DNA from 3 places in the Enterobacter sp. UPMP2052 genome. Region 2 is predicted to be linked to each of the others. Evidence: predicted binding sites of a transcription regulator. Region 2 holds the regulator's gene; each other region holds the start of a gene.
The links. The regulator Fur, encoded in region 2, represses iron uptake genes when iron is present. The targets are predictions, from matches to a motif close to ATAATAATGAGAACNACTATCAA.

Region 1 (9,906 bases), on a different contig from region 2:
GGCCAACAGCTTTCAGACCGAAAGTGCCGAAGCTAACATCCGTACCCTGCGCCAGACCACGGTTGCGGCCTTTGTGCACTTTACGGAATTTTGTACGCTTTGGTTGTAACATCAGCGACGCTCCTTATTTACGGCCTTTACGCTGCTGCTTTTTAGGTTGAGCAGCCGGTTTTTCCGGTTGTTCAACAGCAGCCATACCACCCAGGATCTCACCTTTGAAGATCCATACCTTAACGCCGATTACACCGTAAGTGGTGTGCGCTTCAGAGGTGTTGTAGTCGATGTCAGCACGCAGAGTGTGCAGCGGTACGCGACCTTCGCGGTACCATTCGGTACGTGCGATTTCCGCGCCGCCCAGACGGCCGCTAACTTCAACTTTGATACCTTTAGCGCCCAGACGCATTGCGTTCTGTACAGCACGCTTCATAGCACGACGGAACATAACACGACGTTCCAGCTGTGAAGTGATGCTGTCAGCAACCAATTTAGCGTCCAGTTCAGGCTTACGAACTTCAGCGATATTGATCTGTGCAGGAACGCCAGCGATATCCGCTACGACCTTGCGCAGTTTTTCTACGTCTTCGCCTTTCTTACCGATTACGATGCCAGGGCGAGCAGTGTGAATAGTCACACGGATGCTCTTAGCTGGACGCTCGATAACGATACGAGATACAGACGCTTTAGCCAGTTCCTTAGTCAGGTACTGACGTACTTTAAAATCGCTGTCCAGGTTGTCAGCGAATTCTTTGGTGTTCGCAAACCAGGTAGAGTTCCATGGTTTTACAATACCCAGGCGAATACCATTAGGATGTACTTTCTGACCCATTGCTAGTCTCCAGAGTCTCAGCGATCGGACACAACCACAGTAATGTGGCTGGTGCGCTTCAGGATGCGATCTGCACGACCTTTCGCACGCGGCATAATGCGCTTCATGCTTGGGCCTTCATCTACGAAAATTTTCGCGACTTTCAGATCGTCGATGTCAGCGCCATCGTTGTGTTCAGCGTTAGCAATGGCAGATTCCAGTACTTTCTTGACCAATACCGCAGCTTTCTTGTTGGTATAGGTCAGGATGTCCAGGGCCTGCGACACTTTCTTACCGCGAATCAGGTCAGCAACAAGGCGAACCTTCTGTGCAGAAGAACGAGCATGGCGATGTTGAGCTAAAGTTTCCATCTCTTCCTCCTACCTTATTTCTTCTTCGCTTTTTTATCAGCAGCGTGGCCGCGATAAGTACGAGTCGGTGCGAATTCACCCAGTTTGTGACCAACCATTTCGTCGGTAACAAAGACTGGAACGTGCTGACGACCATTATGGACAGCGATGGTCAAACCGATCATGTTAGGAAAGATCGTTGAACGACGGGACCAAGTGCGCAGGGGCTTCTTGTCTCCGCTTTCCACCGCTTTCTCTACCTTCTTCAGCAAGTGCAGGTCAATAAAAGGACCTTTCTTGAGAGAACGTGGCATGGCTTATCCTCTAAAATTATTTGCTACGGCGACGTACGATAAATTTATCAGTACGCTTGTTGCTGCGGGTCTTCTTACCTTTGGTCTGAACGCCCCACGGAGATACCGGGTGCTTACCAAAGTTACGACCTTCACCACCACCATGTGGGTGATCGACTGGGTTCATCGCAGTACCGCGAACGGTAGGACGAACACCACGCCAGCGTGCAGCACCTGCTTTACCCAGAACGCGCAGCATATGCTCAGCATTGCCAACTTCGCCCAGAGTAGCGCGGCAGTCTGCTTCGACTTTACGCATTTCACCAGAACGCAGACGCAGGGTGACATAAGCACCATCACGCGCAACGATCTGAACGTAAGTACCAGCGGAACGTGCCAGCTGACCGCCTTTACCTGGTTTCATTTCTACGTTATGAACGGTAGAACCAACCGGGATATTGCGCATCGGCAGGGTGTTACCTGCTTTGATTGCAGCATCAACGCCAGACTGAATCTGGTCGCCAGCTTTCAGGCCTTTAGGGGCCAGGATGTAACGGCGTTCGCCATCTTTGTACAGAACCAGCGCGATGTTCGCGGAACGGTTCGGATCGTACTCAAGACGCTCAACAACTGCTGGGATACCGTCTTTGTTGCGTTTAAAGTCAACAATACGATAAGCCTGCTTGTGGCCACCACCGATGTGACGAGTGGTGATACGGCCATTGTTGTTACGACCACCGGATTTGCTGTTTTTTTCCAGCAACGGAGCAAAAGGCTTGCCCTTGTGCAGCTCAGGGTTAACCACTTTAACTACGTGGCGACGACCCGGAGATGTCGGTTTACATTTAACAACTGCCATTGTATTACTCCTCCGACTTACTCAGCGCCGCCAACGAAGTCCAGGTTCTGGCCTTCCTTCAGGGTGACGTAAGCTTTTTTCCAGTCGCTACGACGACCGATACGCTGTCCGTGACGTTTAACTTTCCCTTTAACAACCAGGGTGTTAACGACTTCGACTTCGACTTCAAACAGTTTCTGCACAGCAGCTTTGATCTCTGCTTTGGTCGCGTCTTTAGCAACTTTGAGAACGATGGTGTTAGTTTTTTCCATCGCAGTAGACGCTTTTTCAGAAACGTGCGGTGCGCGAAGCACCTTCAGCAGACGTTCTTCACGAATCATGCCAGCATCTCCTCAACTTGCTTAACAGCATCAGCAGTCATTACGACTTTGTCGAAGGCGATCAGGCTAACCGGGTCGATACCAGTTGCATCGCGTACGTCAACCTTGTGCAGGTTGCGCGCAGCCAGGAACAGGTTCTCGTCCAGCTCACCGGTGATGATCAGCACATCTTCCAGAGCCATGTCTTTCAGTTTCTGTGCCAGCAGCTTAGTTTTAGGCGCTTCAACAGAGAATGATTCGACAACGATCAGACGATCCTGACGTACCAGTTCGGACAGAATGCTTTTCAGCGCGCCGCGGTACATCTTTTTGTTAACTTTTTGACTGTGGTCCTGAGGACGCGCAGCGAAGGTCACGCCACCTGAACGCCAGATCGGGCTCTTGATAGAACCTGAACGCGCACGGCCGGTACCTTTCTGGCGCCACGGCTTTTTGCCGGAACCAGTTACTTCAGCACGAGTCTTCTGAGCACGAGTACCCTGACGAGCACCAGCTGCATAAGCAACTACAACCTGGTGAACCAGCGCTTCGTTGAAATCACGACCGAAGGTAGTTTCGGAAACAGTCAGCGCGCTCTGCGCGTCTTTCAATACTAATTCCATTGCTATCCCCTTACGCCTTCACAGCTGGTTTAACGATCAGGTCGCTACCGGTTGCACCCGGAACTGCACCTTTAACCAGCAGCAGGTTGCGCTCAGCGTCAACACGTACTACGTCCAGGCTCTGAACGGTTACACGTTCGTTACCCAGCTGACCTGCCATTTTCTTGCCTTTGAACACTTTGCCCGGAGTCTGGTTCTGACCGATAGAACCCGGAACGCGGTGAGACAAGGAGTTACCGTGAGTAGCGTCCTGGGTACGGAAGTTCCAGCGCTTAACGGTACCAGCAAAACCTTTACCTTTAGAGGTACCGGTTACGTCAACTTTTTTAACGTCAGCAAACAGCTCAACGCTAATATCCTGACCTACGGTGAACTCTTCGCCTTCAGCAAGACGGAATTCCCACAGACCACGGCCAGCTTCAACGCCAGCTTTAGCGAAGTGACCCGCTTCTGGTTTGGTTACACGGTTAGCTTTTTTAGCACCAGTGGTCACCTGAACAGCGCGGTAGCCATCGTTAGCCAGATCTTTAACCTGAGTAACGCGGTTTGCTTCAACTTCGATTACGGTTACTGGGATTGAAACGCCATCTTCAGTGAAGATGCGGGTCATGCCCACTTTTTTACCGACTAAACCAATCATTGTATCAACCTCTCAATCGCTCGATGACCTGATTAACCCAGGCTGATCTGCACGTCTACACCGGCAGCCAGATCCAGACGCATCAGAGCATCAACGGTTTTCTCAGTTGGCTCAACGATGTCAACCAGACGCTTGTGAGTGCGGATTTCGTACTGATCACGCGCGTCTTTGTTAACGTGCGGAGAGATCAGAACGGTAAAGCGCTCTTTGCGGGTCGGCAGCGGGATCGGACCACGGACTTGCGCACCAGTGCGCTTAGCAGTCTCGACGATTTCCGCGGTTGATTGATCGATCAGACGATGATCAAACGCTTTAAGGCGGATACGGATTCTTTGGTTCTGCATGAGACCAGAGCTCCAATTATTTTATAAACGAAAATGATTACTCCTCAAACCCATTACGATTGATGGGAGAGTGTAACCGTTCTTACGTAGCTCCCCAATTGGGAGCATTGTTGAGCAACAAAATGAGTCACTCCGGTTCTGATTGAACCCGCCGTCAATTACGACAAGCCCGCGCATTATACGTAAATATGCGCAAGACGCAAGTGTCGTTTAGAAAATAAGCGCCAGAGAGTCATTATGCGCAGCCCCTCGCAAACGTTCTGGCAACGCTTCGCTTTTCAACTCTTTCCTTGAAGCCGCCACGCAGGACTTCATTTTTCAATTTGTTAGCCGTCAACGTTGTGAGGAAGATGCGCAAAACCTCTTTTCAAGGATGATGACATGCTGACTGCCCTGCCCTTTCTCCTCATCTATTTATTGCTTACGGCTTTACTGGTACGCGAAGATGTTCGCTCCGGGTTACTACCGGACCGCTACGTGTGCCCGCTCCTCTGGACAGGACTGCTTTTCCAGCTTTGCCTTCACCCGCAGTTTCTCCCCAGCGCAGTGGCTGGCGCGATGGCAGGCTATCTGGGTTTCGCGGCAATCTACTGGGGGTATCGACTGGTTTGTCATCGCGAGGGGTTGGGCTATGGCGACGTAAAATACCTGGCGGCGCTAGGAGCATGGCATGGCTGGTGCATTTTGCCCGTTCTGGCACTCGCTGCTGCGCTGATGGCGCTCCTTTATCTTCTTATTCTCTCTTTATGGCATCCTGAAAAAGAGCCATTAAAAAACCCACTGCCTTTTGGACCATTTCTGGCAGCAGCGGGTTTATGCGTCGGCTGGCAAAGTCTGATTAACTTTCCACTTTGATCTGCGACTGAAGATAGTTCGGCAGGCCTATTTTGCTGATCAGATCCAGCTCGGTTTCAAGCCAGTCGATGTGGCCTTCTTCATCGGCCAGAATCTGAATCATCATGTCGCGGCTAACGTAATCATGGACGCTATCGGCATAGGCGATAGCCTCACGCAGATCTTTCGCTCCTTCAAGCTCAAGATTCAGATCGGAACGGAGCATCTCCTCGACGTCTTCGCCGATGCCCAGTTTGCCGAGATCCTGCAGGTTAGGAATGCCTTCAAGGAATAAAATACGCTCGATGTACTTATCGGCGTGTTTCATCTCATCGATGGATTCGTGGTATTCAACATCGTTGAGGCGCGTCAGGCCCCAGTTTTTGAACATTCTTGCATGAAGAAAATACTGGTTGATTGCGACAAGCTCATTTCCCAATAATTTATTGAGATAACTTATGATTTTAACATCACCTTTCATTATATAGTCCCTCCGCTTCCACTCATTGAAGCGTAGAACGGGCTACAGGGATGTCAAAAAAAAGAGAGGCGCTCAGGCAATCTCTTTGAATTCTGGGATCTGCATCAGTTCATCCTGCATGATCTCACGGGCAGCACGAACGCACTTACCGCATTGATTTCCCACTGGAACAAACTTGCGCAGTTGCTGGAAGGATTGTGGCTGAAATTGACGAACGGCCTGACGAATTTTTTTATCACTCACACCATTACAAAGACAAACGTACATACACACTCCCGTTCAAAATATGCGCAAAGTGTAAGTGAGAATGGTTATGATTACAATAGCACAAGCCGCAGGATACGCGTCGGGAGAGTACAAAAAATGCGAAAATTTGTGACAGCACTAAATCGCAGAAAACAAAAAAGGACGCCGAAGCGTCCTTTTTAATTCAGGGATAATTAATTAGCCCAGAACTTTAGCAACAACGCCCGCGCCAACGGTACGGCCGCCTTCACGGATTGCGAAACGCAGACCGTCGTCCATCGCGATTGGGTGGATCAGTGTCACAACCATCTTGATGTTGTCGCCTGGCATTACCATCTCTACGCCTTCTGGCAGTTCGATGGTACCGGTCACGTCAGTTGTACGGAAGTAGAACTGTGGACGGTAGCCTTTGAAGAACGGAGTATGACGGCCGCCTTCGTCTTTGGACAGGATGTACACTTCAGATTCGAACTTGGTGTGTGGCTTGATTGAGCCTGGCTTCGCCAGAACCTGACCACGTTCGATTTCTTCACGTTTGATACCACGCAGCAGAACACCAACGTTCTCACCAGCACGGCCTTCGTCCAGCAGTTTGCGGAACATTTCAACGCCAGTACAGGTAGACTTAGCAGTCTCTTTGATACCAACGATTTCAACTTCTTCACCAACTTTGATGATACCGCGCTCTACACGACCGGTAACAACGGTACCACGACCGGAGATGGAGAATACGTCTTCGATTGGCAGCAGGAATGGCTTGTCAATCGCACGCTCTGGTTCTGGGATGTAAGAATCCAGGAAGCCAGCCAGTTCGATGATTTTCTCTTCCCACTCTGCTTCGCCTTCCAGCGCTTTCAGCGCGGAACCACGAACGATTGGAGTGTCGTCGCCTGGGAAATCGTACTGAGACAGCAGTTCACGAACTTCCATCTCTACCAGTTCCAGCAGCTCTTCGTCATCAACCATGTCGCACTTGTTCAGGAACACGATGATGAAAGGAACGCCTACCTGACGACCCAGCAGGATGTGCTCACGAGTCTGAGGCATTGGGCCGTCAGTCGCAGCAACAACCAGGATCGCGCCGTCCATCTGCGCAGCACCGGTGATCATGTTTTTAACATAGTCGGCGTGGCCTGGGCAGTCTACGTGTGCGTAGTGGCGAGTCGGGGTGTCATATTCAACGTGGGATGTGTTGATGGTGATACCACGAGCTTTTTCTTCTGGTGCGTTATCGATCTGGTCGAATGCACGAGCAGCACCGCCGTAGGTTTTAGCCAGTACGGTAGTGATTGCAGCGGTCAGGGTAGTTTTACCATGGTCAACGTGGCCGATAGTACCAACGTTGACGTGCGGTTTTGTACGTTCAAATTTTTCTTTAGACACGGCTATATTCCTTACTATAGTGCTCTCCCCTTCGGAGAGAGCACGGGACTTAGGTTTTAATCCTGTGGATTACTTACCACGGGCTTCGATAACGGCCTGAGCAACGTTGTTAGGCGCATCATCATACTTCAGGAATTCCATGGTGTATGATGCACGACCTTTGGTCAGAGAACGCAGCTGAGTTGCATATCCGAACATTTCAGACAGCGGAACTTCAGCGTGGATCTTAACGCCAGTTACTTCGGATTCCTGACCGCGCAGCATACCGCGACGACGGCTCAAGTCACCGATAACGTCACCGGTGTTCTCTTCAGGAGTCTCTACTTCAACCTTCATGATTGGCTCAAGCAGAACTGGTTTCGCTTTCTTAAAGCCTTCTTTAAAGGCAATAGACGCAGCCAGTTTAAACGCCAGTTCAGAGGAGTCAACGTCGTGGTAAGAACCGAAGTGCAGACGAACACCCATGTCAACAACCGGGTAACCAGCCAGAGGACCAGCTTTCAGCTGCTCCTGGATGCCTTTATCAACGGCAGGGATGTATTCACCAGGAATTACACCACCTTTGATGTCGTTGATGAACTCGTAACCTTTAGGGTTAGAGCCCGGCTCCAGTGGGTACATGTCGATCACAACGTGACCGTACTGACCGCGACCACCAGACTGCTTAGCGTGTTTACCTTCAACATCGGTAACTTTAGAGCGAATCGCTTCACGGTAAGCTACCTGAGGTTTACCCACGTTCGCTTCAACGTTGAATTCACGCTTCATACGGTCAACGATGATGTCCAGGTGCAGTTCACCCATACCAGCGATGATGGTCTGGTTAGATTCTTCATCAGTCCATACGCGGAATGATGGGTCTTCTTTAGCCAGACGGCCCAGAGCCAGACCCATTTTTTCCTGGTCAGCTTTGGTTTTTGGTTCAACGGCGATAGAGATTACCGGCTCTGGGAATTCCATACGCTCCAGAATGATCGGGTGATCCGGGTTACACAGTGTGTCACCAGTGGTCACGTCTTTCAGACCGATTGCTGCAGCGATGTCGCCCGCACGAACTTCTTTGATCTCTTCACGTTTGTTAGCGTGCATCTGTACGATACGGCCAAAACGTTCACGCGCCGCTTTCACGGAATTCAGGATGGTGTCACCGGAGTTAACCACACCAGAGTAAACGCGGAAGAAGGTCAGGTTACCCACGAATGGGTCGGTAGCAATTTTGAACGCCAGTGCAGAGAACGGCTCGTCATCACTTGCGTGACGCTCAGCCGGAGTATCTTTACCGTCGTCCAGGATGCCGTTGATCGCAGGAACGTCAACCGGGGATGGCAGGTAATCAATTACCGCATCCAGCATCGCCTGAACACCTTTGTTCTTGAACGCAGAACCACAGGTTACCAGGATGATTTCGTTGTTCAGAACGCGCTGACGCAGAGCTTGCTTGATCTCTTCTTCAGTCAGTTCTTCACCACCCAGGTATTTTTCCATCAGCTCTTCAGAAGCTTCCGCTGCGGACTCGATCAGGTTCTGGTGCCATTCGTCAGCCAGGTCCTGCATGTCTGCTGGGATATCTTCGTAAGTGAAGGTAACGCCTGCGTCTTCTTCGTTCCAGTTGATGGCTTTCATTTTCACCAGGTCGATAACGCCGGTGAAAGCTTCTTCAGCACCGATTGCCAGCTGCAGCGGAACAGGGTTCGCGCCCAGACGGGTTTTGATCTGACCAACAACTTTCAGGAAGTTAGCACCCATACGGTCCATTTTGTTAACGAACGCGATGCGTGGAACTTTATATTTGTTCGCCTGACGCCATACGGTTTCAGACTGTGGCTGAACACCACCAACTGCGCAATAAACCATTACCGCGCCGTCAAGAACACGCATGGAACGTTCTACTTCGATGGTGAAGTCAACGTGCCCTGGGGTGTCGATGATGTTTACGCGATGCGGTTCGTACTGCTTAGCCATACCTGACCAGAATGCAGTAGTCGCTGCGGAGGTGATAGTAATACCACGCTCCTGCTCCTGTTCCATCCAGTCCATGGTGGCTGCGCCGTCATGAACTTCACCGATTTTATGGTTTACACCGGTGTAGAACAGAATACGTTCGGTAGTAGTGGTTTTACCGGCGTCGATGTGCGCACTGATACCGATGTTACGGTAGCGTGCGATGGGTGTTGTACGAGCCATTTGATTCCTCGTTTATATCTTTAGGCGTTCAGTTAAGTAACCCAGAGCGGGCGGCTTCTCTGAAGCGCCCGCCTGGTGACTATGACTCCGAAGGGATTACCAACGGTAGTGTGCGAACGCCTTGTTGGCTTCTGCCATACGGTGAACGTCTTCACGTTTCTTAACTGCAGTACCTTTGTTGTCTGCAGCATCAGAAAGTTCGTTCGCCAGACGCAGAGCCATGGATTTATCACCGCGTTTACGAGCAGCTTCAACGATCCAACGCATTGCCAGAGCATTACGACGAACCGGACGAACTTCAACTGGAACCTGGTAAGTAGAACCACCAACGCGGCGAGACTTAACTTCTACAGTCGGGCGCACGTTGTCGAGAGCGACTTCGAAAGCTTCCAGTTCATTTTTACCAGAACGCTGAGCCAGGGTCTCAAGCGCGCTGTATACGATTGCTTCTGCAGTAGATTTTTTACCATCTACCATCAGGATATTTACAAATTTTGCCAGCAGTTCTGATCCGAACTTCGGATCTGGAAGAATTTTACGCTGACCAATGACGCGACGACGTGGC
Region 2 (9,906 bases):
TGAACTAAGCGTAACCTGGAAACTTCAGGCCGGATCAATCCGTCTTGATTTTTTGAATGATAAAATAAGTTTTCGCTGTTAGCCAGTGAAAGGGAGGGTGATTAACGATATTTGGTGACAAAAATCACAAAAAATAGGTGTTTAATTTGCGATACGAATTAATTTTTCACACACTCACCATGCCAGTGAATCATCAACGGTATCTATCGTTGTCGACACAATAAAAAACATAGTTTACGTGCGAGTCTTCACAAAGGGTCTCGTAGGGGGAATAGGATGAATATTTTAGGTTTTTTCCAGCGCCTCGGTAGGGCTTTGCAGCTCCCTATCGCCGTGCTACCGGTTGCAGCGCTGCTGCTGCGATTCGGGCAACCCGATCTTCTTAACGTGCCGTTTATTGCCCAGGCTGGCGGCGCAATTTTTGACAACCTGGCGCTGATTTTCGCCATCGGTGTGGCGTCAAGCTGGTCAAAAGATAGTGCTGGTGCTGCGGCACTGGCAGGGGCTGTAGGTTACTTCATCCTCACCAAAGCGATGGTAACCATCAACCCTGAAATCAACATGGGTGTCCTGGCGGGTATCATTACCGGTCTGGTCGGTGGTGCCGTCTATAACCGCTGGGCTGGTATCAAGCTGCCTGACTTCCTGAGCTTCTTTGGCGGTAAACGTTTTGTACCGATTGCGACGGGCTTCTTCTGTCTGATCCTCGCCGCTATTTTCGGCTACGTATGGCCACCTGTTCAACACGCTATCCATGCGGGCGGCGAGTGGATCGTTTCTGCGGGCGCACTGGGTGCGGGTATCTTCGGTTTCATCAACCGTCTGCTGATCCCAACAGGTCTGCATCAGGTACTGAACACTATCGCCTGGTTCCAGATTGGTGAATTCACTAACGCCGCTGGCGCGGTATTCCACGGTGATATCAACCGCTTCTACGCAGGCGACGGCACCGCGGGCATGTTCATGTCTGGCTTCTTCCCTATCATGATGTTTGGTCTGCCTGGTGCTGCGCTGGCAATGTACCTGGCTGCGCCGAAAGCGCGTCGCCCAATGGTTGGCGGTATGCTGTTGTCCGTTGCGATTACGGCCTTCCTGACCGGCGTAACCGAGCCACTGGAATTCCTGTTCATGTTCCTGGCTCCGCTGCTGTATCTCATGCACGCCATCCTGACCGGTATCAGCCTGTTCGTTGCCACCCTTCTGGGTATCCACGCTGGCTTCTCCTTCTCAGCAGGCGCCATCGACTATGTATTGATGTACAACCTGCCGGCGGCAAGCAGCAACGTCTGGATGCTGGTGGTGATGGGCCTGATCTTCTTCGTTATCTACTTCGTTCTGTTCAGCGCGGTTATTCGTATGTTTAACCTGAAGACGCCGGGCCGCGAAGATACCAAAGACGACGTTGTGACCAGTGAAGCAAACAGCAATACCGAAGAAGGTTTAACCCAGCTGGCAACCAACTACATTGCCGCTGTGGGTGGTACCGATAACCTGAAAGCCATTGATGCCTGTATTACCCGTCTGCGCCTGACCGTGGCCGACTCCGCGCGCGTCAGCGATGCAATGTGCAAACGTCTGGGTGCGTCTGGTGTGGTGAAACTGAACAAACAAACCATCCAGGTTATCGTGGGTGCGAAAGCCGAATCTATCGGCGATGAAATGAAAAAAGTGGTTGCCCGTGGGCCGGTAGCTGCCGCCTCAACGGATAGCGCGCCAGTGGCTGACGCTCCGGTGGTGAAACCGCAGGCTGTGCCAAATGCGGTAACCATCGCTGCCCTGGTCTCTCCGGTGACCGGTGAAGTGGTAGCGATTGAGCAGGTGCCAGACGAAGCGTTCGCCAGCAAAGCGGTCGGTGACGGTGTCGCTGTTAAACCAACGGAAAAAACCGTGGTGTCTCCGGCAGCTGGTACCATCGTGAAAATCTTCAACACAAACCACGCGTTCTGTCTTGAGACCGAAAACGGCGCGGAGATCGTTGTCCACATGGGTATCGATACCGTGGCGCTGAACGGCCAGGGCTTTACTCGCCTGGTGGAAGAGGGGGCTGAAGTGGTCGCAGGCCAACCGATTCTGGAAATGGATCTGGACTACCTGAACGCCAACGCGCGCTCGATGATTAGCCCGGTGGTTTGCAGCAACATCGACGACTTCAGCGGCCTGGTCATTCAGGCGAAAGGTCAGGTCGTTGCGGGCCAAACCCCACTGTATGAGATTAAAGGCAAGTAATCGCTCCTGAGTAGAGTCATGCCTTAAGCGGCGGGGGGATAACCTCCGCCGCTTTTTTTTGCGGTTATTGTCCCCATTATTTTATTCTCAATAGACGTTTTAAAGGTTGTCACTACGTCCGGCTTATAAGATCATATGCCGTTATACGTTGTTTATGCTTTGAGGAATCCACGATGAGTGAGGCAGAAGCCCGCCCGAGTAACTTTATTCGTCAGATCATTGATGAAGATCTGGCCAGTGGTAAGCACACCACGGTTCATACGCGTTTCCCGCCGGAGCCAAACGGCTACCTGCACATCGGCCACGCGAAATCTATCTGCCTGAACTTTGGTATCGCACAAGACTACCAGGGACAGTGCAACCTGCGTTTCGATGACACTAACCCTGCAAAAGAAGACATCGAATACGTTGAGTCTATCAAGAACGACGTGCAATGGCTGGGCTTCAACTGGTCGGGCGATATCTGCTACTCCTCTAACTATTTTGATCAGCTGTTCGCCTATGCGGTTGAGCTGATCAATAAAGGTCTGGCGTATGTGGATGAGCTCTCTGCTGACGAAATCCGTGAATACCGCGGTTCGCTCACCGCGCCGGGCAAAAACAGCCCGTACCGCGACCGCAGCGTAGAAGAGAACCTGGCGCTGTTTGAAAAAATGCGTGCCGGTGGCTTCGAAGAAGGCAAGGCCTGTCTGCGTGCCAAAATCGATATGGCCTCGCCATTCATCGTCATGCGCGACCCGGTGCTGTACCGCATTAAGTTCGCGGAACACCACCAGACCGGGAACAAGTGGTGCATCTACCCGATGTACGACTTCACCCACTGCATCAGCGATGCGCTGGAAGGCATTACGCACTCCCTGTGTACTCTGGAGTTCCAGGACAACCGTCGTCTGTACGACTGGGTGCTGGATAACATCACCATCCCTGTGCACCCGCGTCAGTACGAGTTCTCTCGTCTGAATCTGGAATACACGGTGATGTCCAAGCGTAAGCTGAACCTGCTGGTAACCGACAAGCATGTAGAAGGCTGGGATGACCCGCGTATGCCGACTATCTCTGGTCTGCGCCGCCGGGGTTACACCTCTGCCTCTATCCGCGAGTTCTGCAAACGTATTGGCGTGACCAAACAGGACAACACCATTGAGATTGCCTCTCTGGAATCCTGCATCCGTGAAGATCTGAACGAAAACGCTCCGCGCGCGATGGCGGTGATCGACCCGGTTAAGCTTGTTATCGAAAACTACCCGCAGGGTGAGAGCGAGATGGTGACGATGCCGAACCATCCGAGCAAGCCTGAAATGGGCACCCGTGACGTGCCGTTTAGCGGTGAGATTTGGATCGATCGCGCGGATTTCCGCGAAGAAGCCAACAAGCAGTACAAGCGTCTGGTGCTGGGCAAAGAAGTCCGTCTGCGTAATGCGTACGTGATTAAAGCCGAGCGCGTCGAAAAAGACGCGGAAGGCAACATCACCACCATCTTCTGCTCTTACGATGCCGAAACGCTGAGTAAAGACCCGGCGGATGGCCGTAAAGTGAAGGGCGTTATCCACTGGGTGAGCGCATCGCACGCGCTGCCGGTTGAGTTCCGCCTGTATGACCGTCTGTTCAGCGTGCCTAACCCAGGCGCTGCGGAAGACTTCCTGTCAACGATTAACCCGGAATCACTGGTGATCAAGCAGGGCTTTGCCGAACCGTCGCTGAAAGCCGCACAAACCAGCAAAGCGTTCCAGTTTGAACGTGAGGGTTACTTCTGCCTGGACAGCCGCTACAGCACTGCGGAAAAACCGGTATTTAACCGTACTGTCGGTCTGCGCGATACCTGGGCCAAAATCGGCGAATAATATCGCTGCACTGGTCAATCAGAAACAAACGCCGCTAATTGCGGCGTTTTTTTATTTAACGATCATGCCGTTAAAGAACGCTTTTAATAACGGAAGTCAAAATAACTGGTCAATGCGGTGCTACTTATTTTTTTAAATAAAGTTTGTATATACCCGAAAACAGTAAAGAGGAATTAACAGACAGGTTTTTTAACCCTTAGCCATTGAAAAATCGCGCTTCCCCCCGCCATTACTCGCTTCGGCGTAAATGTTACAAAGCACTACTAATTATGTGCACTTCGTCATAATCCTGAGTTTTGCCCACGAAAAAGCATTGATAATTCGCGTCGCGAAAAATAACCTAAAGACGGTAGTTAATTCGAGGGTATTTCTAACTACCCCTGACCATTAGGTCTTTTTATATTTTTCGCCGTTCAGGCGTTTTTAATTCGTCAAAGAGGAATAATCTATGCGTACGTTCAGTGGCAAACGTAGTGCGCTGGCGCTGGCAATTGCCGGTGTGACAGCAATGTCGGGCCTGGTGATTGCGCCAGAGGCTAAAGCAGAAGGTTTCATTGATGATTCAACCCTCACGGGCGGAATTTATTACTGGCAGCGTGAGCGTGACCGTAAAGACGTCACTGAAGACAAATACAAAACCAACCTTTCACACTCCACCTGGAACGCCAACCTGGACTTCCAGTCGGGTTATGCCGCGGATATGTTTGGCCTGGATATTGCGGCGTTTACCGCAATAGAAATGGCGGAAAACGGCGACAGCGGTCACCCGAACGAAATCGCATTCTCCTCCAGCAATAAAGCCTATGACGAAGACTGGTCCGGGGATAAGAGCGGCATCAGCCTCTATAAGGCCGCGGCGAAATTCAAATACGGCCCGGTATGGGCGCGCGCAGGTTATATTCAGCCAACCGGACAGACGCTGCTAGCCCCACACTGGAGCTTCATGCCGGGTACCTATCAGGGCGCAGAAGCGGGGGCCAATTTTGACTACGGTGACGCCGGGGCGCTGAGCTTCTCCTATATGTGGACCAACGAGTACAAAGCGCCGTGGCACATTGAGATGGATAAGTTCTACCAGAACGATAAAACCACTAAAGTGGACTACCTCCACTCCCTGGGTGCGAAGTATGACTTCAAAAACGACCTGGTACTGGAAGCCGCCTTCGGACAGGCTGAAGGCTATATCGATCAGTATTTCGCGAAAGCCAGCTACAAATTCGACGTTGTGGGCAGCCCGCTGAGCACCAGCTATCAGTTCTATGGCACGCGTGATAAAGCCAGCAACGGCACCGTTAACGATATCTACGACGGTACCGCATGGCTGCAGGCGCTGACCTTCGGTTACAAGGTGGGCCAGGTTGACCTGCGTCTGGAAGGGACGTGGGTGAAGGCGGAAGGGCAGCAGGGTTACTTCCTGCAGCGTATGACCCCAACATACGCCTCATCAAACGGTCGTCTGGATATCTGGTGGGATAACCGCTCTGACTTCAACGCCGACGGTGAAAAAGCCGTCTTCTTCGGTGCAATGTATGACCTGAAAAACTGGAATCTGCCAGGCTGGGCGGTCGGTGCTTCTTATGCTTACGCGTGGGACGCGAAGCCTGCTGATATGGCAACCCCGGATGCGTACTACGATCCTAATTACCGCCTGAAAGAGTCCTCCTACAGTCTGGATGCTAGCTACACCCTGCAGGACGGGCGTGCCAAGGGCACCATGTTCAAACTGCACTTCACGCAGTATGACAACCACTCCGATATCCCAAGCTATGCGGGCGGTTACGGCAATATCTTCCAGGATGAACGTGACGTGAAATTCATGGTCATCGCGCCATTCACTATTTTCTGATGAAACCCCGGCGGGCGTGGCCCGCCGAAACGGAGACGGCAGATGAAAAGAAAAGTAGTCATGGTCGCGATGCTGGCAACAGGGCTGGTGGCCTGTGCGCAGCCTCAGGCCCCGAAAGAAGATTCGCGTCTGAAAGAGGCCTATAGCGCCTGTATCAATACCGCGCAAGGCTCGCCGGAGAAAGTTGAAGCCTGCCAGAGCGTGCTGAATGTGCTGAAGAAAGAGAAAGCGCATGAACAGTTCGCGACGCAGGAGAATGTCCGCGTGATGGATTACCAGGCCTGTATTCAGGCGCGTCAGACCGGTAACGAGCAGGAAGTCGAGAAGCGTTGCGATAAGATCTGGCAGGAAATTCGTAATAATAACCAATAGCGCTGTTTGACGCCCGGTGGCGCTGCGTTTACCGAACCTACAGAGGTGTCATCGCCCGTAGGCCCGGTAAGCGCAGCGCCACTGGGCTTTTTAAGGCAAAAAAAAAGCCAACCTTGCGGCTGGCTCAGAGTATGAAAGTTTGCTTATTTCGCGTCGTGCGCGTGCTCATCTTCGCGGCAATCGCCTTCCGCACAGTGTCCATACAGGTACAGGCTGTGGTTAGTCAGACGGATACCGTGGCGCGCGGCAATTTCACGCTGGCGTGATTCAATAGAATCATCGCTGAACTCAATGACCTTGCCGCAGTCGAGGCAGATCAGATGATCGTGGTGGTGTTGCTGGGTCAGCTCGAAAACAGATTTACCGCCTTCGAAATTATGACGGGTAACAATGCCCGCGTCATCAAACTGGTTCAGCACACGATAAACGGTTGCCAGCCCAATTTCTTCGCCCATGTCGATAAGACGCTTGTAAAGGTCTTCCGCACTGACATGGTGATTGTCTGGCCCCTGAAGCACTTCAAGGATTTTTAACCGAGGAAGCGTTACTTTCAGGCCAGCCTTCTTTAATGCGGTATTGTTGTCGGTCATGCGGAATCTGTCCTGTTGCTAAACGTTTCACTTCAAAAGAAGAAGTGACAGAAAATGCACCTGGGATAATGCGTCTCATTATAGAACTGCCATGGCTAAATGAAAACTGCAAGTCTCAGGCAAAGTATGCTTATAAAAACGTGGTATCACCAACAAACTTGTTCGATGGAGCCCACTTTTTATCAGGGGGATATTGTACAGGTCTGAGCGAAAAAGTTAAAAGTTTGTAGCAATTAATTTAATCGGTTTTACCTGGCATGCGGGCGCAACCGCAGTTGCGCCGCAGGAAAATCAGGCGTTAAGAATGTCGTCGAGGTTCAGTTCTTCACGGACCTGCTTCACCCATTTTTCGACACGCTCAGCGGTCAGTTCTGGCTGACGATCTTCGTCGATAGCCAGACCCACGAAGTGGTTGTCGTCTGCCAGGCCTTTGGACGCTTCAAAGTGGTAGCCCGCCGTTGGCCAGTGGCCGACAATCGCCGCGCCGCGTGGCTCAATGATGTCGCGGATGGTGCCCAGCGCATCACAGAAGTATTCCGCATAATCTTCCTGGTCGCCGCAGCCAAACAGGGCGACCAGCTTGCCGTTGAAGTCCACTTCTTCGAGCGTCGGGAAGAAATCGTCCCAGTCGCACTGCGCCTCGCCGTAGTACCAGGTCGGGATACCCAGCAGCAGGATGTCATAACCTTCGAGGTCTTCTTTGCTGCTTTTGGCGATGTCATGTACATCGGCAACGTCTTTACCGAGCTGTTTTTGAATGTTTTTTGCGATATTTTCGGTATTGCCGGTATCACTGCCGAAGAAAATGCCGATGATTGCCATGAGTAAAATAACCTCTTGAAACTTAATGGTATGGTGGCGCAATTTGTCCACGGATAAGGGCAATAATAGCAGAACTGGCAACCCTGCGGAAACAGCTATCGCGCAGGACTGCACTCTGTGCTACATGAAAAGGGAAATACGGGGGTTTTTCAGACTTATGCCTTGCTGCGTAACGCGTTGAGCTGAGCGATCAGCATCTCTTCAATCAATTCGCTGCGGCTGATATCACGGGCGGAGGCCAGCTCGTTTAGCGCATCGACAGCGTCAGCGTTGAGCTTCAGTTCGACACGCTTAAGCCCACGATTTTTATCGCGTTTAAGCTGGTTGCGTTTATTGATACGCAGCTGTTCATCACGCGAAAGCGGATTCGTCTTGGGTCGTCCCGGGCGACGCTCATTCGCGAACAGGTCTAGTGTCGTACGGTCCGTTTGTTCTTTGGCCATGATTCAGAGACTTCGGGGGAAAACAAGCCGCCCTGTTAATGCCCGGGCGATAAGCGCGCCATCATACATCACCGAAAACGACACGCCAACGACTGGAAGCCCTCTGTCTTCCAGTCGCTCTCTTTTTAATCAATTCGCCGTATCAGTAAGATAGCGGCGGATAGCGCGCAGGACCGCCTCCGGTTTTTCTGCATGAACCCAGTGGCCCGCCCCGGCGATGACGTGCGCGCGAGCCTGTGGGAACTGCGCCAGCAGTGCGTCGCGGTACGCCTCGGTCACGTAGGGTGAATTGCCGCCGGTAATAAAGAGGGTAGGGTGCTGCCAGGCGGGAACCGGCTGCCAGCCGACAATGTGAGCATACTGATCCCAAAGTACCGGGACGTTAAAACGCCACTGGCCGTCGACAAAGGATTTAAGCAGGAACTGCACCACGCCTTCCTCATCGAGGTGTTCACGCATGACGGCTGCGGCCTGCTGACGGGTAGACACGCCAGACTCCGTGACCGCATTGATCGCCGCGAAAATCTCGTCGTGGCGACGCACGTCGTAATCCACGGGGGCCACGTCAACCACCACCAGGCCAGCAATACGTTCCGGTGCCAGCGCCGTCAGCGCCATCACCGCTTTGCCACCCATGGAATGCCCGACTAAAGTGACCTTCTCAAGTTGATGTGCATCCAGCGTATCCAGCAAATCCTGCGCCATCGCCGCGTAAGTCATGTCAGGCGAACGCCCGGAAAGGCCATGATTACGCATATCGACCTGCAAAATGTCATGATCGGCAACCAGATCGCGCGCCAGTATGCCCAGGTTATCCAGGCTACCAAACAGGCCGTGAACCAGTACGATGGGAGAATTATTGTTCGGCGATTGTGCAGATTGCGCTCGGGTATTCAATTTCATGGCAAAGTTCTTTTTTTACGTATGTCAGGTTAGGGTATCATGTTGTCCATTCTGCCGCCCGGCTGCAAGGATCCAGTTTAATCCGACTTTTGCCGCCAACCTGGTTTGACGCTATCCGCTGTTGGGATTTGCTCCTATAATCCCAACGACTTGTATTCAGATAAGATATCGCACTGGATTAAGATGAAAACAATCGAAGTTGATGACGAACTCTATCAGTATATTGCCAGCCAGACGCGGCATATCGGGGAGAGCGCGTCCGACATTTTACGGCGTATGCTCAAAATTTCCGCCGCCGCACAGCCTGCTACCCCAGCCACTAAAGATGTCGTCTCTCAGCCGAGTGTTACCGCACAAGCAAAACCTGCCGTCGCGCCGGTGAAAGACAAAGTGCGCGCGATGCGCGAGCTGCTGCTGTCAGATGAGTATGCAGAACAGAAAAAGGCGGTTAACCGCTTTATGCTGGTGCTGACTACACTTTATTCACTGGATAACACCGCGTTTGCTGAAGCGACCGAGTCGCTGCATGGTCGTACCCGCGTTTACTTCGCGGGCGATGAGCAGACGCTGCTGCAAAATGGCAATCAAACCAAACCTAAACACGTCCCGGGTACACCGTACTGGGTGATCACCAATACCAACACGGGCCGCAAGTGCAGCATGATTGAACACATCATGCAGTCCATGCAGTTCCCGGCGGAATTGATTGAAAAGGTTTGCGGTACAATTTAACCCTTGCATCAGAAGGACCAGGCAATGGCAAATCACAGCCGTGCAGGCCAACCTGCACAACAAAGCGATTTGATTAACGTCGCTCAACTGACCGCCCAGTACTACGTGCTGAAGCCGGTGGTGGGCAACGC
Region 3 (9,906 bases), 620 kb from region 2:
AGTCATGCTGTCCGGTGAGTCTGCAAAAGGTAAATACCCGCTGGAAGCCGTTAGCATCATGGCGACCATCTGCGAGCGTACTGACCGCGTGATGACCAGCCGTCTGGACTTCAACAACGACAGCCGTAAACTGCGCATCACCGAAGCAGTGTGCCGCGGTGCGGTAGAAACCGCCGAAAAACTGGACGCGCCGCTGATCGTTGTGGCAACCCAGGGCGGTAAATCTGCTCGTGCAGTGCGTAAATACTTCCCGGACGCCACCATCCTGGCGCTGACCACTAACGAAACGACTGCGCGTCAGCTGGTGCTGAGCAAAGGCGTTGTGGCGCATCTGGTGGAAGAAATCGCATCAACTGACGATTTCTACATCCAGGGTAAAGAACTGGCGCTGCAAAGCGGTCTGGCACAGAAAGGCGACGTTGTGGTAATGGTTTCTGGTGCGCTGGTCCCAGCGGGCACCACTAACACCGCATCTGTTCACGTGCTGTAATAATTCCCGAACGAATTAATTTTGATTAAAGCGCCCCACGGGGCGCTTTTTTTATTCCTGTCTTTAGCCCTGTCTAATCAAAAAGCAAATCGGGTTTTTCTATTTAATCGCCAATTATCTAAGATGAATCCGATGAAAAATGCCTTTTTTAACATAGCTTTTTCGACAAAAATGCCAAATACGATGCTTCTTTGAGCGAACGATCAAAAATAGGCGCATTCCCAACAAAAAAATATTCTCAACCTAAAAAAGTTTGTGTAATACTTGTAACGCTACATGGAGATTAACTCAATCTAGAGGGTATTAATAATGAATCGTACTAAACTGGTACTGGGCGCGGTAATCCTGGGTTCTACTCTGCTGGCAGGTTGCTCCAGCAACGCTAAAATCGATCAGCTGTCTTCTGACGTTCAGACTCTGAACGCTAAAGTTGACCAGCTGAGCAACGACGTGAACGCAATGCGTTCTGACGTTCAGGCTGCTAAAGACGACGCAGCTCGCGCTAACCAGCGTCTGGACAACCAGGCTACTAAATACCGTAAGTAATAGTACCTGTTAATAAAATGGCGCACATTGTGCGCCATTTTTTTTGCCTTTTCCAGACTACTGCGTCACCTTCTCTGCCTCGCGCTCTGCAACCGCATCTGACCCCCGGCTATTTTGCACCGATAACACGTTTGTGCTCGCGGACGTGCCGCTCGCCGTTGACACGGCAACCGGTATCCCGGCCCGGCGTGACAACGCTTTATCAATAAGCGCTTTATCATTGCCCGCCTGCGCCACAAAGGTCGCAAAATCCGCTGAGTGGCTTATCGCTACGGTTTGCGGGTTCTCCCCTTCCTGCTGCGCCAGCGGACGGTGAACCTCGATGTAACGCCTGCCGTCTGGCTCCACGGCGAATTTGACCGGCTCGTTGATAATCTGGACCCGCGTGCCGACGCGCACCTGTTCGAACAGCGCTTTAATATCCGGGGCATTCATGCGCATACAGCCGGAACTGACGCGCAGACCGACGCTATCTGGTGCGCTGGTACCGTGGATGAGATATTCACCGTTACCGATGCCTAAACGCAGTGCAAAGCGTCCTAGCGGGTTATTTGGCCCTGCGGGTACGACAGGCGGCAGTTTAATGCCCTGCGCCAGTGAGCGTGCTCTGATGCCCGCCGTTGGCGTCCAGGTAGGATTGGGGATTTTCTGGCTCACGCGCGTGGTACTGACCGGCGTTTCCAGCCCCAGCTGGCCGATGCCAAGCGGATAGACCTCTACCCTGTTTTCATCCGGCGGGAAGTAATAGAGCCGCAGCTCTGCCAGGTTCACCACAATCCCCTCGCGCGGGGTGTCCGGTAGCAGCATTTGAGACGGTATAGTGATGACCGTGCCCGGCGCGGGGTTCACCGGTGCAATGGTATTATTGGTCTCAAGGATCAGCTGTGCGGCGGTGTTAAACCGTCGCGCAATGTCCTGCAGTTTATTATCGCCCTCCTGAATGGTGTACGTTTGATTTTGGCCAATAAGCCTGCTGCCGACGGGCGGCAAAGGGTAATCCACCGCACGGGCCGTATTAAGGGCACCGAGCGAACCTAAAAGTATAAGAGTAATGAAAGACGCGCGCTTCATGCTGAGATTCCTTATTCACTGACAGAACGCCAGAAAGCTGAAAAACCAGCGAGGCGGGAACCACCTCGCGAAACAGAATGAATGCTGTCCTGTAAGTCTAGCTAATGATTGCGGCTTTAGCGCGGATGGCGCGGATCATCGCTTCCAGACCCTGGGAGCGTGACGGGGTGAGATGCTGCGTGAGCGCCATTTTTTCAAACCACGGGCGCACGTCAAAGGCGACGATATCCTGAGGAGACATCTGGTGATAGAGAATAAACACGACGGCGATAAGCCCTTTTACAATGGCGGCATCGCTGTCACCCTGTAGCTCAATAACGCCGTCGCTATTCTGGTGCATCACAATCCACACCTGGCTCTGACAGCCCTGAATAATATTATCCGGGTTGTGGGCCTCTTCGCCGAGCGGCGGCAAACGCTGTCCCAGCTCAATAATATAGAGATACTTCTCTTCCCAGTTTGCGCAACGCCCGAAGTTACGCAGCAGTTTTTCTTTATCCGGCAGTTCTGCCATGTTTCGCCTCTTTGTTAACCCAGCAGCTGATGAATGCGCTTCAGCCCAGCCACCAGTCTGTCGACCTCTTCCATCGTGTTATACATCACCAGCGATGCCCGGCACATTGCCGGCACCTGGTACCACTCCATCAGCGGCATGGCGCAGTGATGTCCGGTACGTACCGCCACGCCGTAATTATCAAGGAAGCTCCCCACATCATAGGCGTGGTGTTTCCCCAGATTAAAGGCGATAACGCCCTGGCGGTTGGCTGGGCCGTATAACGTCAGGTCCGGCACGCTGGCAAGCTCCTGTAACGCATAATGCATCAGCAGCTGTTCGTATTCATGAATTGCCTCAAGGCCGATGGCCGAGACGTAAGATAACGCCGCCCCCAGGCCGATAATCCCGCCGGTGTTGGGCGTCCCCGCCTCAAAGCGCCACGGCGCACGGGCGTAGGTGGTGCCCTGCGTCAGGCTGACGGTGGCGATCATCGACCCGCCCCCTTCCCACGGCGGCATAGCTTGCAAAATATTTTCTTTGACGTACAGCACGCCAATACCGGTAGGCCCGTAAAGCTTATGGGCGGAGAAGACGTAGAAATCGCAATCCAGCGCCTGCACATCCACCGCGTGGTGCATCACCGCCTGAGCACCATCTATCAGCACCTTCGCGCCCACCTGATGCGCCTTCGCAACGATCTCCGCTACCGGGTTCTCGGTGCCCAGCACGTTAGAGACCTGCGTCACCGCCACCAGCCGCGTGCGCTCGTCCAGCAGCGCGTCGAGCTGCGCCAGCTGGAGCGTGCCATCGTCATGCAACGGGACCACGCGCAGCTCTGCACCGACGCGCTCGCAGAGCATCTGCCACGGCACGATATTGGCATGGTGCTCCATCCGTGTGATGATGATGTTATCACCCGCGTGCACCTGCGCGCTGCCCCAGCTGTTAGCCACCAGGTTGATCCCTTCGGTGGTGCCGCGCACAAAGACCAGCTCTTCCGGCGAGCGGGCGTTGAGGAACGCAGCGGCCTGAGTACGCACGTTTTCCATGCTTTGAGTGGCTTCGGCGCTAAGCGTGTGAATGCCACGATGCACGGCGGCATAGCCGTGGCGGTAGAACCCGGCTTCAGCGTCAATGACCTGATTGGGCTTCTGGGCACTGGCCGCGCTGTCGAGATAGGCCAGCGGCAGACCGTTGACTTCACGGGTCAGGACCGGGAAATCAGCCCGGATTTTTTCTACGGGAAAACTCATGCCTCGCCTCCAGGCAGACGCTGGCCAATACGAGTCAGGACCTGCTGTTTGAGTATGCCGTCGCGCAGGGCTTCCGTCAGCTCCGCGGCAAAGGCATAGATAATCATCTTCTGCGCGGCCTGCTGGTCAATGCCGCGCGAGCGCAGATAGAACATCTGCTCGTCGTCAATCCGCCCGACCGTTGCGCCGTGGCTGCATTTGACGTCATCGGCGTAGATCTCCAGCTGCGGCTTGGTATCCACCTCCGCCAGACGGCCCATCAGCAGGTTGTTGTTGGTCATCTGCCCGTCGGTCTTGATCGCATGCTGCGCCACATTGATCAGGCCGTTAAACACCGCACGCCCTTTATCGCTGACGATGGTTTTATGCAGCTGGCGGCTGTTACAGTAGCCTTTGTTGTGCTCAAGCCAGGTACGCGTGTCGCACACTTCTGATTTCACCGGCATCGCCAGGCTGTTGATGCGCAGGGTGGTGTTTTCACCGTTAAGCTGCGTGCTGGTGTTGTGTCTCAGCACCGCGCCGCCGAGCAGGAAGCTGTGGCTGTCGGCCGCGCCGTCTGGCCCCAGCGCAATGTCGTTATGAGCAAAGTGATGGCTCACCGGGTTTTCAAACGCCAGCTTGATGTGGTGAAGCTGGGCGTTCGCGGCCACGTTCATGGTCAGGCGCGCCCCGGTGAAATGGCGGGTATCGTTCAGGCTGACATAATGCTCGATGACCGTCGCCTCCGCCCCTTCCGCCAGCTCAACGTGGTGACGATAGTGCGCCGTGTTGATCTCATCGCCGTCCAGCCCCTGGGTGATGTGCATCAGCAGTAGCGGTTTGTCAGGGCGCTGGTTACGCCTGACGGAAATATGCGTCACGCTCTGCGCCAGGCTTTCGGTCAGGTGCAGGAAAACCTCAGGCTGCACGGGCGCATGCAGGTTCTGCCTATCGTTATTGATCGCCACCTCAAATCCGCTCTCCTGGGTGCTGTCGCTCAGTTCAGGCCGGAACTGCCCGTCAACAAAGACCAGACGCACCGCATCCAGGGTGAGCGCCAGCGCATCGCGCTGCGCCGGGTTAACGTCCGCCAGGCGCGTGACAAATTCGCCCTTCAGCAGACCATCGAGCGGGGTGTATTTCCAGTTCTCCTGCTTACGCGTCGGCAGGCCGAGGCGCAGCAGCTGCTGCAAATGGTGCTCAGCCTGTTCAGACCGGGTATTGCCCTGCGCTTCAAACAGGCGGTGCCACTGCTGGAGAACATTACTGCTGTTCGGTAAGCCAGCCATAACCTTGCTCCTCCAGTTGTTTGACCAGCGTAAAATCGCCGGATTTCACAATACGTCCCTGATAGAGCACGTGCACAAAATCCGGTTTGATGTAGTCAAGAATGCGCTGGTAGTGGGTCACGATGATGAACGAGCGGTTGCCATCGCGCAGGGAGTTAACCCCGTCCGCCACAATTTTCAGGGCATCGATATCCAGGCCGGAGTCGGTCTCATCCAGAATGCAAAGTTCCGGTTCGAGCACCGCCATCTGCAGGATATCGTTACGCTTTTTCTCACCGCCGGAGAAGCCGACGTTGACCGAGCGGGTCAGCAGGTCTTCCGGCATCTTTAGCAGCTTGATCTTCTCTTCCATTAGATCCTGGAAGTCAAAGCGGTCCAGCGCGTCGAGGCCGCGATACTTGCGTACCGCGTTGAGCGCGGTTTGCAGGAAGAACTGGTTGCTGACGCCGGGGATTTCCACCGGATACTGGAAGGCCATAAAAATGCCCTCGCCCGCCCGCTCTTCCGGCGACATCTCCAGAAGATCTTTGCCGTTAAACTCAACCGCGCCGTGGGTGACTTCGTAATCTTCTCGTCCTGCCAGCGTCGCAGAAAGCGTACTTTTCCCGGAGCCGTTTGGCCCCATGATGGCGTGGACTTCGCCCGGTTTGACGTTAAAGTTGAGACCGCGGAGGATCTCTTTATCTTCCACACTGACCTGTAAATCTTTAATGCTTAACATGTGCTTTCCTTAACCGACGCTGTGTTCAAGACTAATGGCGAGGAGTTTCTGGGCTTCAACGGCAAATTCCAGTGGCAGTTCAGAGAACACATCCTTGCAGAAGCCGTTCACAATCATCGAAATGGCATCTTCTTCGCTGATCCCACGCTGCAGGCAGTAGAAGAGCTGATCTTCCCCAATGCGCGAGGTTGTCGCCTCGTGCTCAAGCTGTGCGCTGTTGTTCCGGCACTCGACGTACGGGAAGGTGTGTGCCCCGCAGTCGGCACCGATCAGCATTGAGTCACACTGGGTAAAATTACGGGCGTTGGTCGCCGTCGGCATGATTTTCACCAGCCCGCGATAGCTGTTCTGGCTGTGCCCGGCAGAGATGCCTTTCGAGATGATCGTCGATTTGGTGTTTTTGCCGATATGGATCATCTTGGTGCCGGTATCCGCCTGCTGATGACCGCTGGTGAGCGCCACCGAGTAGAACTCGCCGATGGAGTTGTCCCCGCGCAAAATGCAGCTTGGGTATTTCCAGGTGATGGCCGAGCCGGTTTCCGACTGGGTCCAGGACATTTTGCTGTTCTCACCTTCGCACAGCGCGCGCTTGGTGACGAAGTTCAGAATGCCACCGGTATTGCCTTCCCCCGGGAACCAGTTTTGCACCGTGGAGTATTTCACTTCCGCGTCTTTGTGGATGATCACTTCCACAACCGCAGCATGAAGCTGGTAGCTGTCACGCACTGGCGCTGAGCACCCTTCGATATAGCTGACGTAACTGCCTTCATCGGCGACCAGGATAGTTCGTTCGAACTGACCGGTTTTCTCTGCGTTGATACGGAAATAGGTCGACAGCTCCATCGGGCAGCGCACCCCTTTCGGCACGTAAATAAAGGTACCGTCGGAAGCCACCGCGGCGTTCAGGGCCGCAAAGAAGTTGTCGTTACTCGGCACCACGGTACCGATGTACTTTTTCACCAGCTCAGGGTGATCGTGGATCGCTTCACCGAACGAGCAGAAGATGATCCCCTGTTCGCCCAGTTTTTCACGGTAGGTCGTCGCGACGGAGACGGAGTCAAAGATGGCGTCCACCGCCACCTCTTTGCCTTCGCGTACCGGTACCCCGAGCTGGTTGAAGGCGTCTTCTACCTCTTTACTGAGGAAGCCATTGTCAGCGCCGGTTTGCTGGACCGCGCCAGGCTGAGAGGCGCAGGTGTCATCACAGCTGCCGCAGGACGGCGCGGAGTAGTAGCTGTAATCCTGATAGTTCAGCTTATCGTAGTGCGCTTTCAGCCAGTGCGGCTCCTCCATTTCCAGCCAGGCGCGAAACGCGCTCAGGCGGAATTCGAGCATCCACTCCGGCTCATTACGCTTGGCCGAAATGGCACGCACAACCTCTTCGTTGATGCCTTTCGCCAGCTCATCGGTCTGCAACTGCGTGAAGAACCCCTCTTTATAGTTGAGGTGCCCGCCACTCCAGGTGTTAACATCACTCGTTGCTTCAGTATTACGAGACATAGTACCGCCTATACCCCAAAGCTTTCGCCGCAGCCACATTCGTTCTGGGCTTTCGGGTTATGAAATTTAAACAGCTGATTTAAACCTTCACGAACATAGTCAACCTCGGTGCCGTCGATAAAGGGCATCGCCTGCAGCGCGACGTAGAGCTTCGCGCCGTCAGTTTCAAACACCAGGTCATCTTTCGCAGGTTCTGTGACGGTATCCAGCACATAGCCGAAGCCTGCGCAGCCTGTTTGTTTTACGCCTAAACGCACGCCCAGTATCTCGGGCTTCTTCGCCACCAGTTCATGGATGTGGGCTGCAGCGGCGGGCGTAAGCGTTAGCCCACGCCAGGCAAAATCGGCAGGATTGAAGGTTTCTGAATGCAGTTCCATAGGTCCACCTCATCTAATAAGCCACCAGGGCATAACACCATGTTAGTGATAACGATTATCACTTCAACCCCTTGCGAGCAGGGGCTTTCGGCTTAATCGCCCTTTTTGGCGACTTTCCTTAAGCATAGACCCTGTAGCAGGTTGCAGGAGGGAGGGTTTGAATTGTTCAATGCATTGATAAATGGCGTATTTTTCAATAAGAGAGAATTAAAATCGGCAAAAGTAAAATATGCATCGGAAATGCCTATTATTAAGATAGATTTTCTGGTTTCTGCGGTTTTTAGCAATTTACGCTAAATCAAAGAGTTGCCGTTAAGGGGTTTCTGCAGGAACCTGCCGCTGGGTTATGCGCTGATTGCCTGACGTAGTGTTAACGGCAAGGTTCGTGAAACATCACCCCTATTTCTCAAAGTCTGGGTGTGGAAAGCGTTTATCCCTGCGAAGAACAGGCTTAATCGCGAAAGGTATTGAGTGAGGTTATTTACCCTTGTTTAAGCATGGATGCGATCTATTTTGGTTAATATCGCTTCGTCATTATTTACATCTTGCTCAATATATTCGGCGTAATGTTTCCCTGTTAATTGTTCATACAAAGGGAAAATTTATGTCATGGAATAAATCAGAAGCCGTTTCTTATGCCCACACCCACGCTCAGGCTCAGGCTCATACCGGCCATTATTGCGCGCGTGCCGTCGCTGCCGCCATTCGAGCTGGCGGCGTAAAAATCGAAGGCGCTAATGCTAAAGACTTCTGGCGGTCGCTCGAAAACGCAGGGTTTGTTAAAGTGTACGGGACCCCCGTTGCTGGAGATGTAGCAGTCATTGATGCACTGCCGGGCCCAGGTGAATATGGTCATGCATGCATATACGACGGCGCAGGAACGTGGTATTCCGATTTCAGACAAAACAGCTTATATCCAGGACCACGGTACAGAACGTTACAGCCTGCCGTGACGCTTTACAGGCATTATTAAAATGAAAAAAGTAGCCGTTCTTCTCATCCTCAGCGCCACCGCATCAGCAGCGGATGATATGCAAATTCCCATGCAGCGAGCGCTTGAATTTAATCGCTGGTACGTGAACCAGATTAATGACGACCACTTTCCCATTAGTGATAGCGGACGCATTGATACCTACGTCACCGCAAGCACTATGCAGAAATTGCGTCATGCGCAGGATCCGCGCTACGCCGATGAAGAATATTATGACGCAGATTTTTTCACCAAATCGCAATATATCGGTGACGACTGGGCGCAAAATGTGTCGATAGCTTCTTATGATGCCGATCCGGTTTGCGTTAACGTCAGCATCACTTACGGCAAAAAAAATCCCCACACGGTTATCGACTGTATGGTTAAGGAGAATGGTGTATGGAAAATTCAATCCGTCGCTGCACGAGATAATAACTGAACCACATTACAACGGATCATGAATGGAATTCATCCGTGAAAACATCGTCTCACCAGAAAGCATAAACCCCGCATCGGCGGGGTTCTCATCGTCAATCACATTATTATCGCGTGGCCGCGTTATACCGATTATTCTGCCCCGTGGAATGACACGGCAAAACCCTGTTCCCGCCAGTGATCCAGCTGTTCCTGCTGGCGTGCCGTAGGCGTTTTTCCCGTCCAGACGAAGATTTTTTGTCCCGGGAAAAGCTCGGGGCGCGGGGAATCAATGGGTTCAGCCAGGACGTCAATATGCCATCCTTTCCACGCCAGGCGTGCAGCTTCGAGCCAGAGATGGGTTCGGTCATCACACTCCCAGCCAATCAGCAGCGCGTCTTTGCCGACTTTCTTGCGCGATTCAACCAGGCTTGTGATGGCAAATTCAATCAGTACGCCGTCGAGCAGGCTCGCCATGTGACGCACCGTATTCTGGTCCTGATTCATTTTTTGACGTACGGGAGTGATAATCATGTCGATCAGCACATCCATCGCGTAGTCGCGACGAAACTCGCTGATCTTGGCGCGCAGCTTTGTTGGGTTCGCGTAGCGCAGAACGGTTAACATCTCTTCCTGAAGCACCACCCAACTGCTTTGGGTCAATACTTCTTTGTTTTCAAGTAACGCTTTAACTTTACCGACCGACACGCCGCTTTTCATCAGGCGCTTGATCTCTTCGATACGCAGGATATCTTCATCGTCAAACTGCCGATGACCCCCTTCGCTGCGCTGTGGCTTTA

Region 1: the regulator Fur is predicted to act here: its motif matches at 5,830-5,852, upstream of bfd (bacterioferritin-associated ferredoxin).
Region 3: the regulator Fur is predicted to act here: its motif matches at 7,762-7,784, upstream of sufA (Fe-S cluster assembly scaffold SufA).

The regions. Positions count from the first base shown of each region.
Region 1 is NZ_JBSKJR010000005.1:189,928-199,833, reverse strand. Features, by position in the region: gene rplP (50S ribosomal protein L16) at 1-112, opposite strand, end outside; gene rpsC (30S ribosomal protein S3) at 125-826, opposite strand; gene rplV (50S ribosomal protein L22) at 844-1,176, opposite strand; gene rpsS (30S ribosomal protein S19) at 1,191-1,469, opposite strand; gene rplB (50S ribosomal protein L2) at 1,486-2,307, opposite strand; gene rplW (50S ribosomal protein L23) at 2,325-2,627, opposite strand; gene rplD (50S ribosomal protein L4) at 2,624-3,229, opposite strand; gene rplC (50S ribosomal protein L3) at 3,240-3,869, opposite strand; gene rpsJ (30S ribosomal protein S10) at 3,902-4,213, opposite strand; gene ACWKX3_RS15820 (prepilin peptidase) at 4,595-5,068, shown strand; gene bfr (bacterioferritin) at 5,052-5,528, opposite strand; gene bfd (bacterioferritin-associated ferredoxin) at 5,601-5,795, opposite strand; gene tuf (elongation factor Tu) at 5,973-7,157, opposite strand; gene fusA (elongation factor G) at 7,227-9,341, opposite strand; gene rpsG (30S ribosomal protein S7) at 9,438-9,906, opposite strand, start outside.
Region 2 is NZ_JBSKJR010000001.1:2,034,910-2,044,815, reverse strand. Features, by position in the region: gene nagE (PTS N-acetyl glucosamine transporter subunit IIABC) at 277-2,226, shown strand; gene glnS (glutamine--tRNA ligase) at 2,400-4,067, shown strand; gene chiP (chitoporin ChiP) at 4,516-5,913, shown strand; gene chiQ (ChiQ/YbfN family lipoprotein) at 5,956-6,285, shown strand; gene fur (ferric iron uptake transcriptional regulator) at 6,429-6,875, opposite strand; gene fldA (flavodoxin FldA) at 7,167-7,697, opposite strand; gene ybfE (LexA regulated protein) at 7,853-8,140, opposite strand; gene ybfF (esterase) at 8,270-9,043, opposite strand; gene seqA (replication initiation negative regulator SeqA) at 9,227-9,775, shown strand; gene pgm (phosphoglucomutase (alpha-D-glucose-1,6-bisphosphate-dependent)) at 9,800-9,906, shown strand, end outside.
Region 3 is NZ_JBSKJR010000001.1:1,413,947-1,423,852, forward strand. Features, by position in the region: gene pykF (pyruvate kinase PykF) at 1-490, shown strand, start outside; gene lpp (murein lipoprotein Lpp) at 800-1,036, shown strand; gene ldtE (L,D-transpeptidase LdtE) at 1,094-2,107, opposite strand; gene sufE (cysteine desulfuration protein SufE) at 2,205-2,621, opposite strand; gene sufS (cysteine desulfurase SufS) at 2,636-3,856, opposite strand; gene sufD (Fe-S cluster assembly protein SufD) at 3,853-5,124, opposite strand; gene sufC (Fe-S cluster assembly ATPase SufC) at 5,099-5,845, opposite strand; gene sufB (Fe-S cluster assembly protein SufB) at 5,855-7,345, opposite strand; gene sufA (Fe-S cluster assembly scaffold SufA) at 7,354-7,722, opposite strand; gene ACWKX3_RS06590 (CHAP domain-containing protein) at 8,327-8,695, shown strand; gene ACWKX3_RS06595 (DUF3828 domain-containing protein) at 8,697-9,131, shown strand; gene ACWKX3_RS06600 (MerR family transcriptional regulator) at 9,260-9,906, opposite strand, start outside.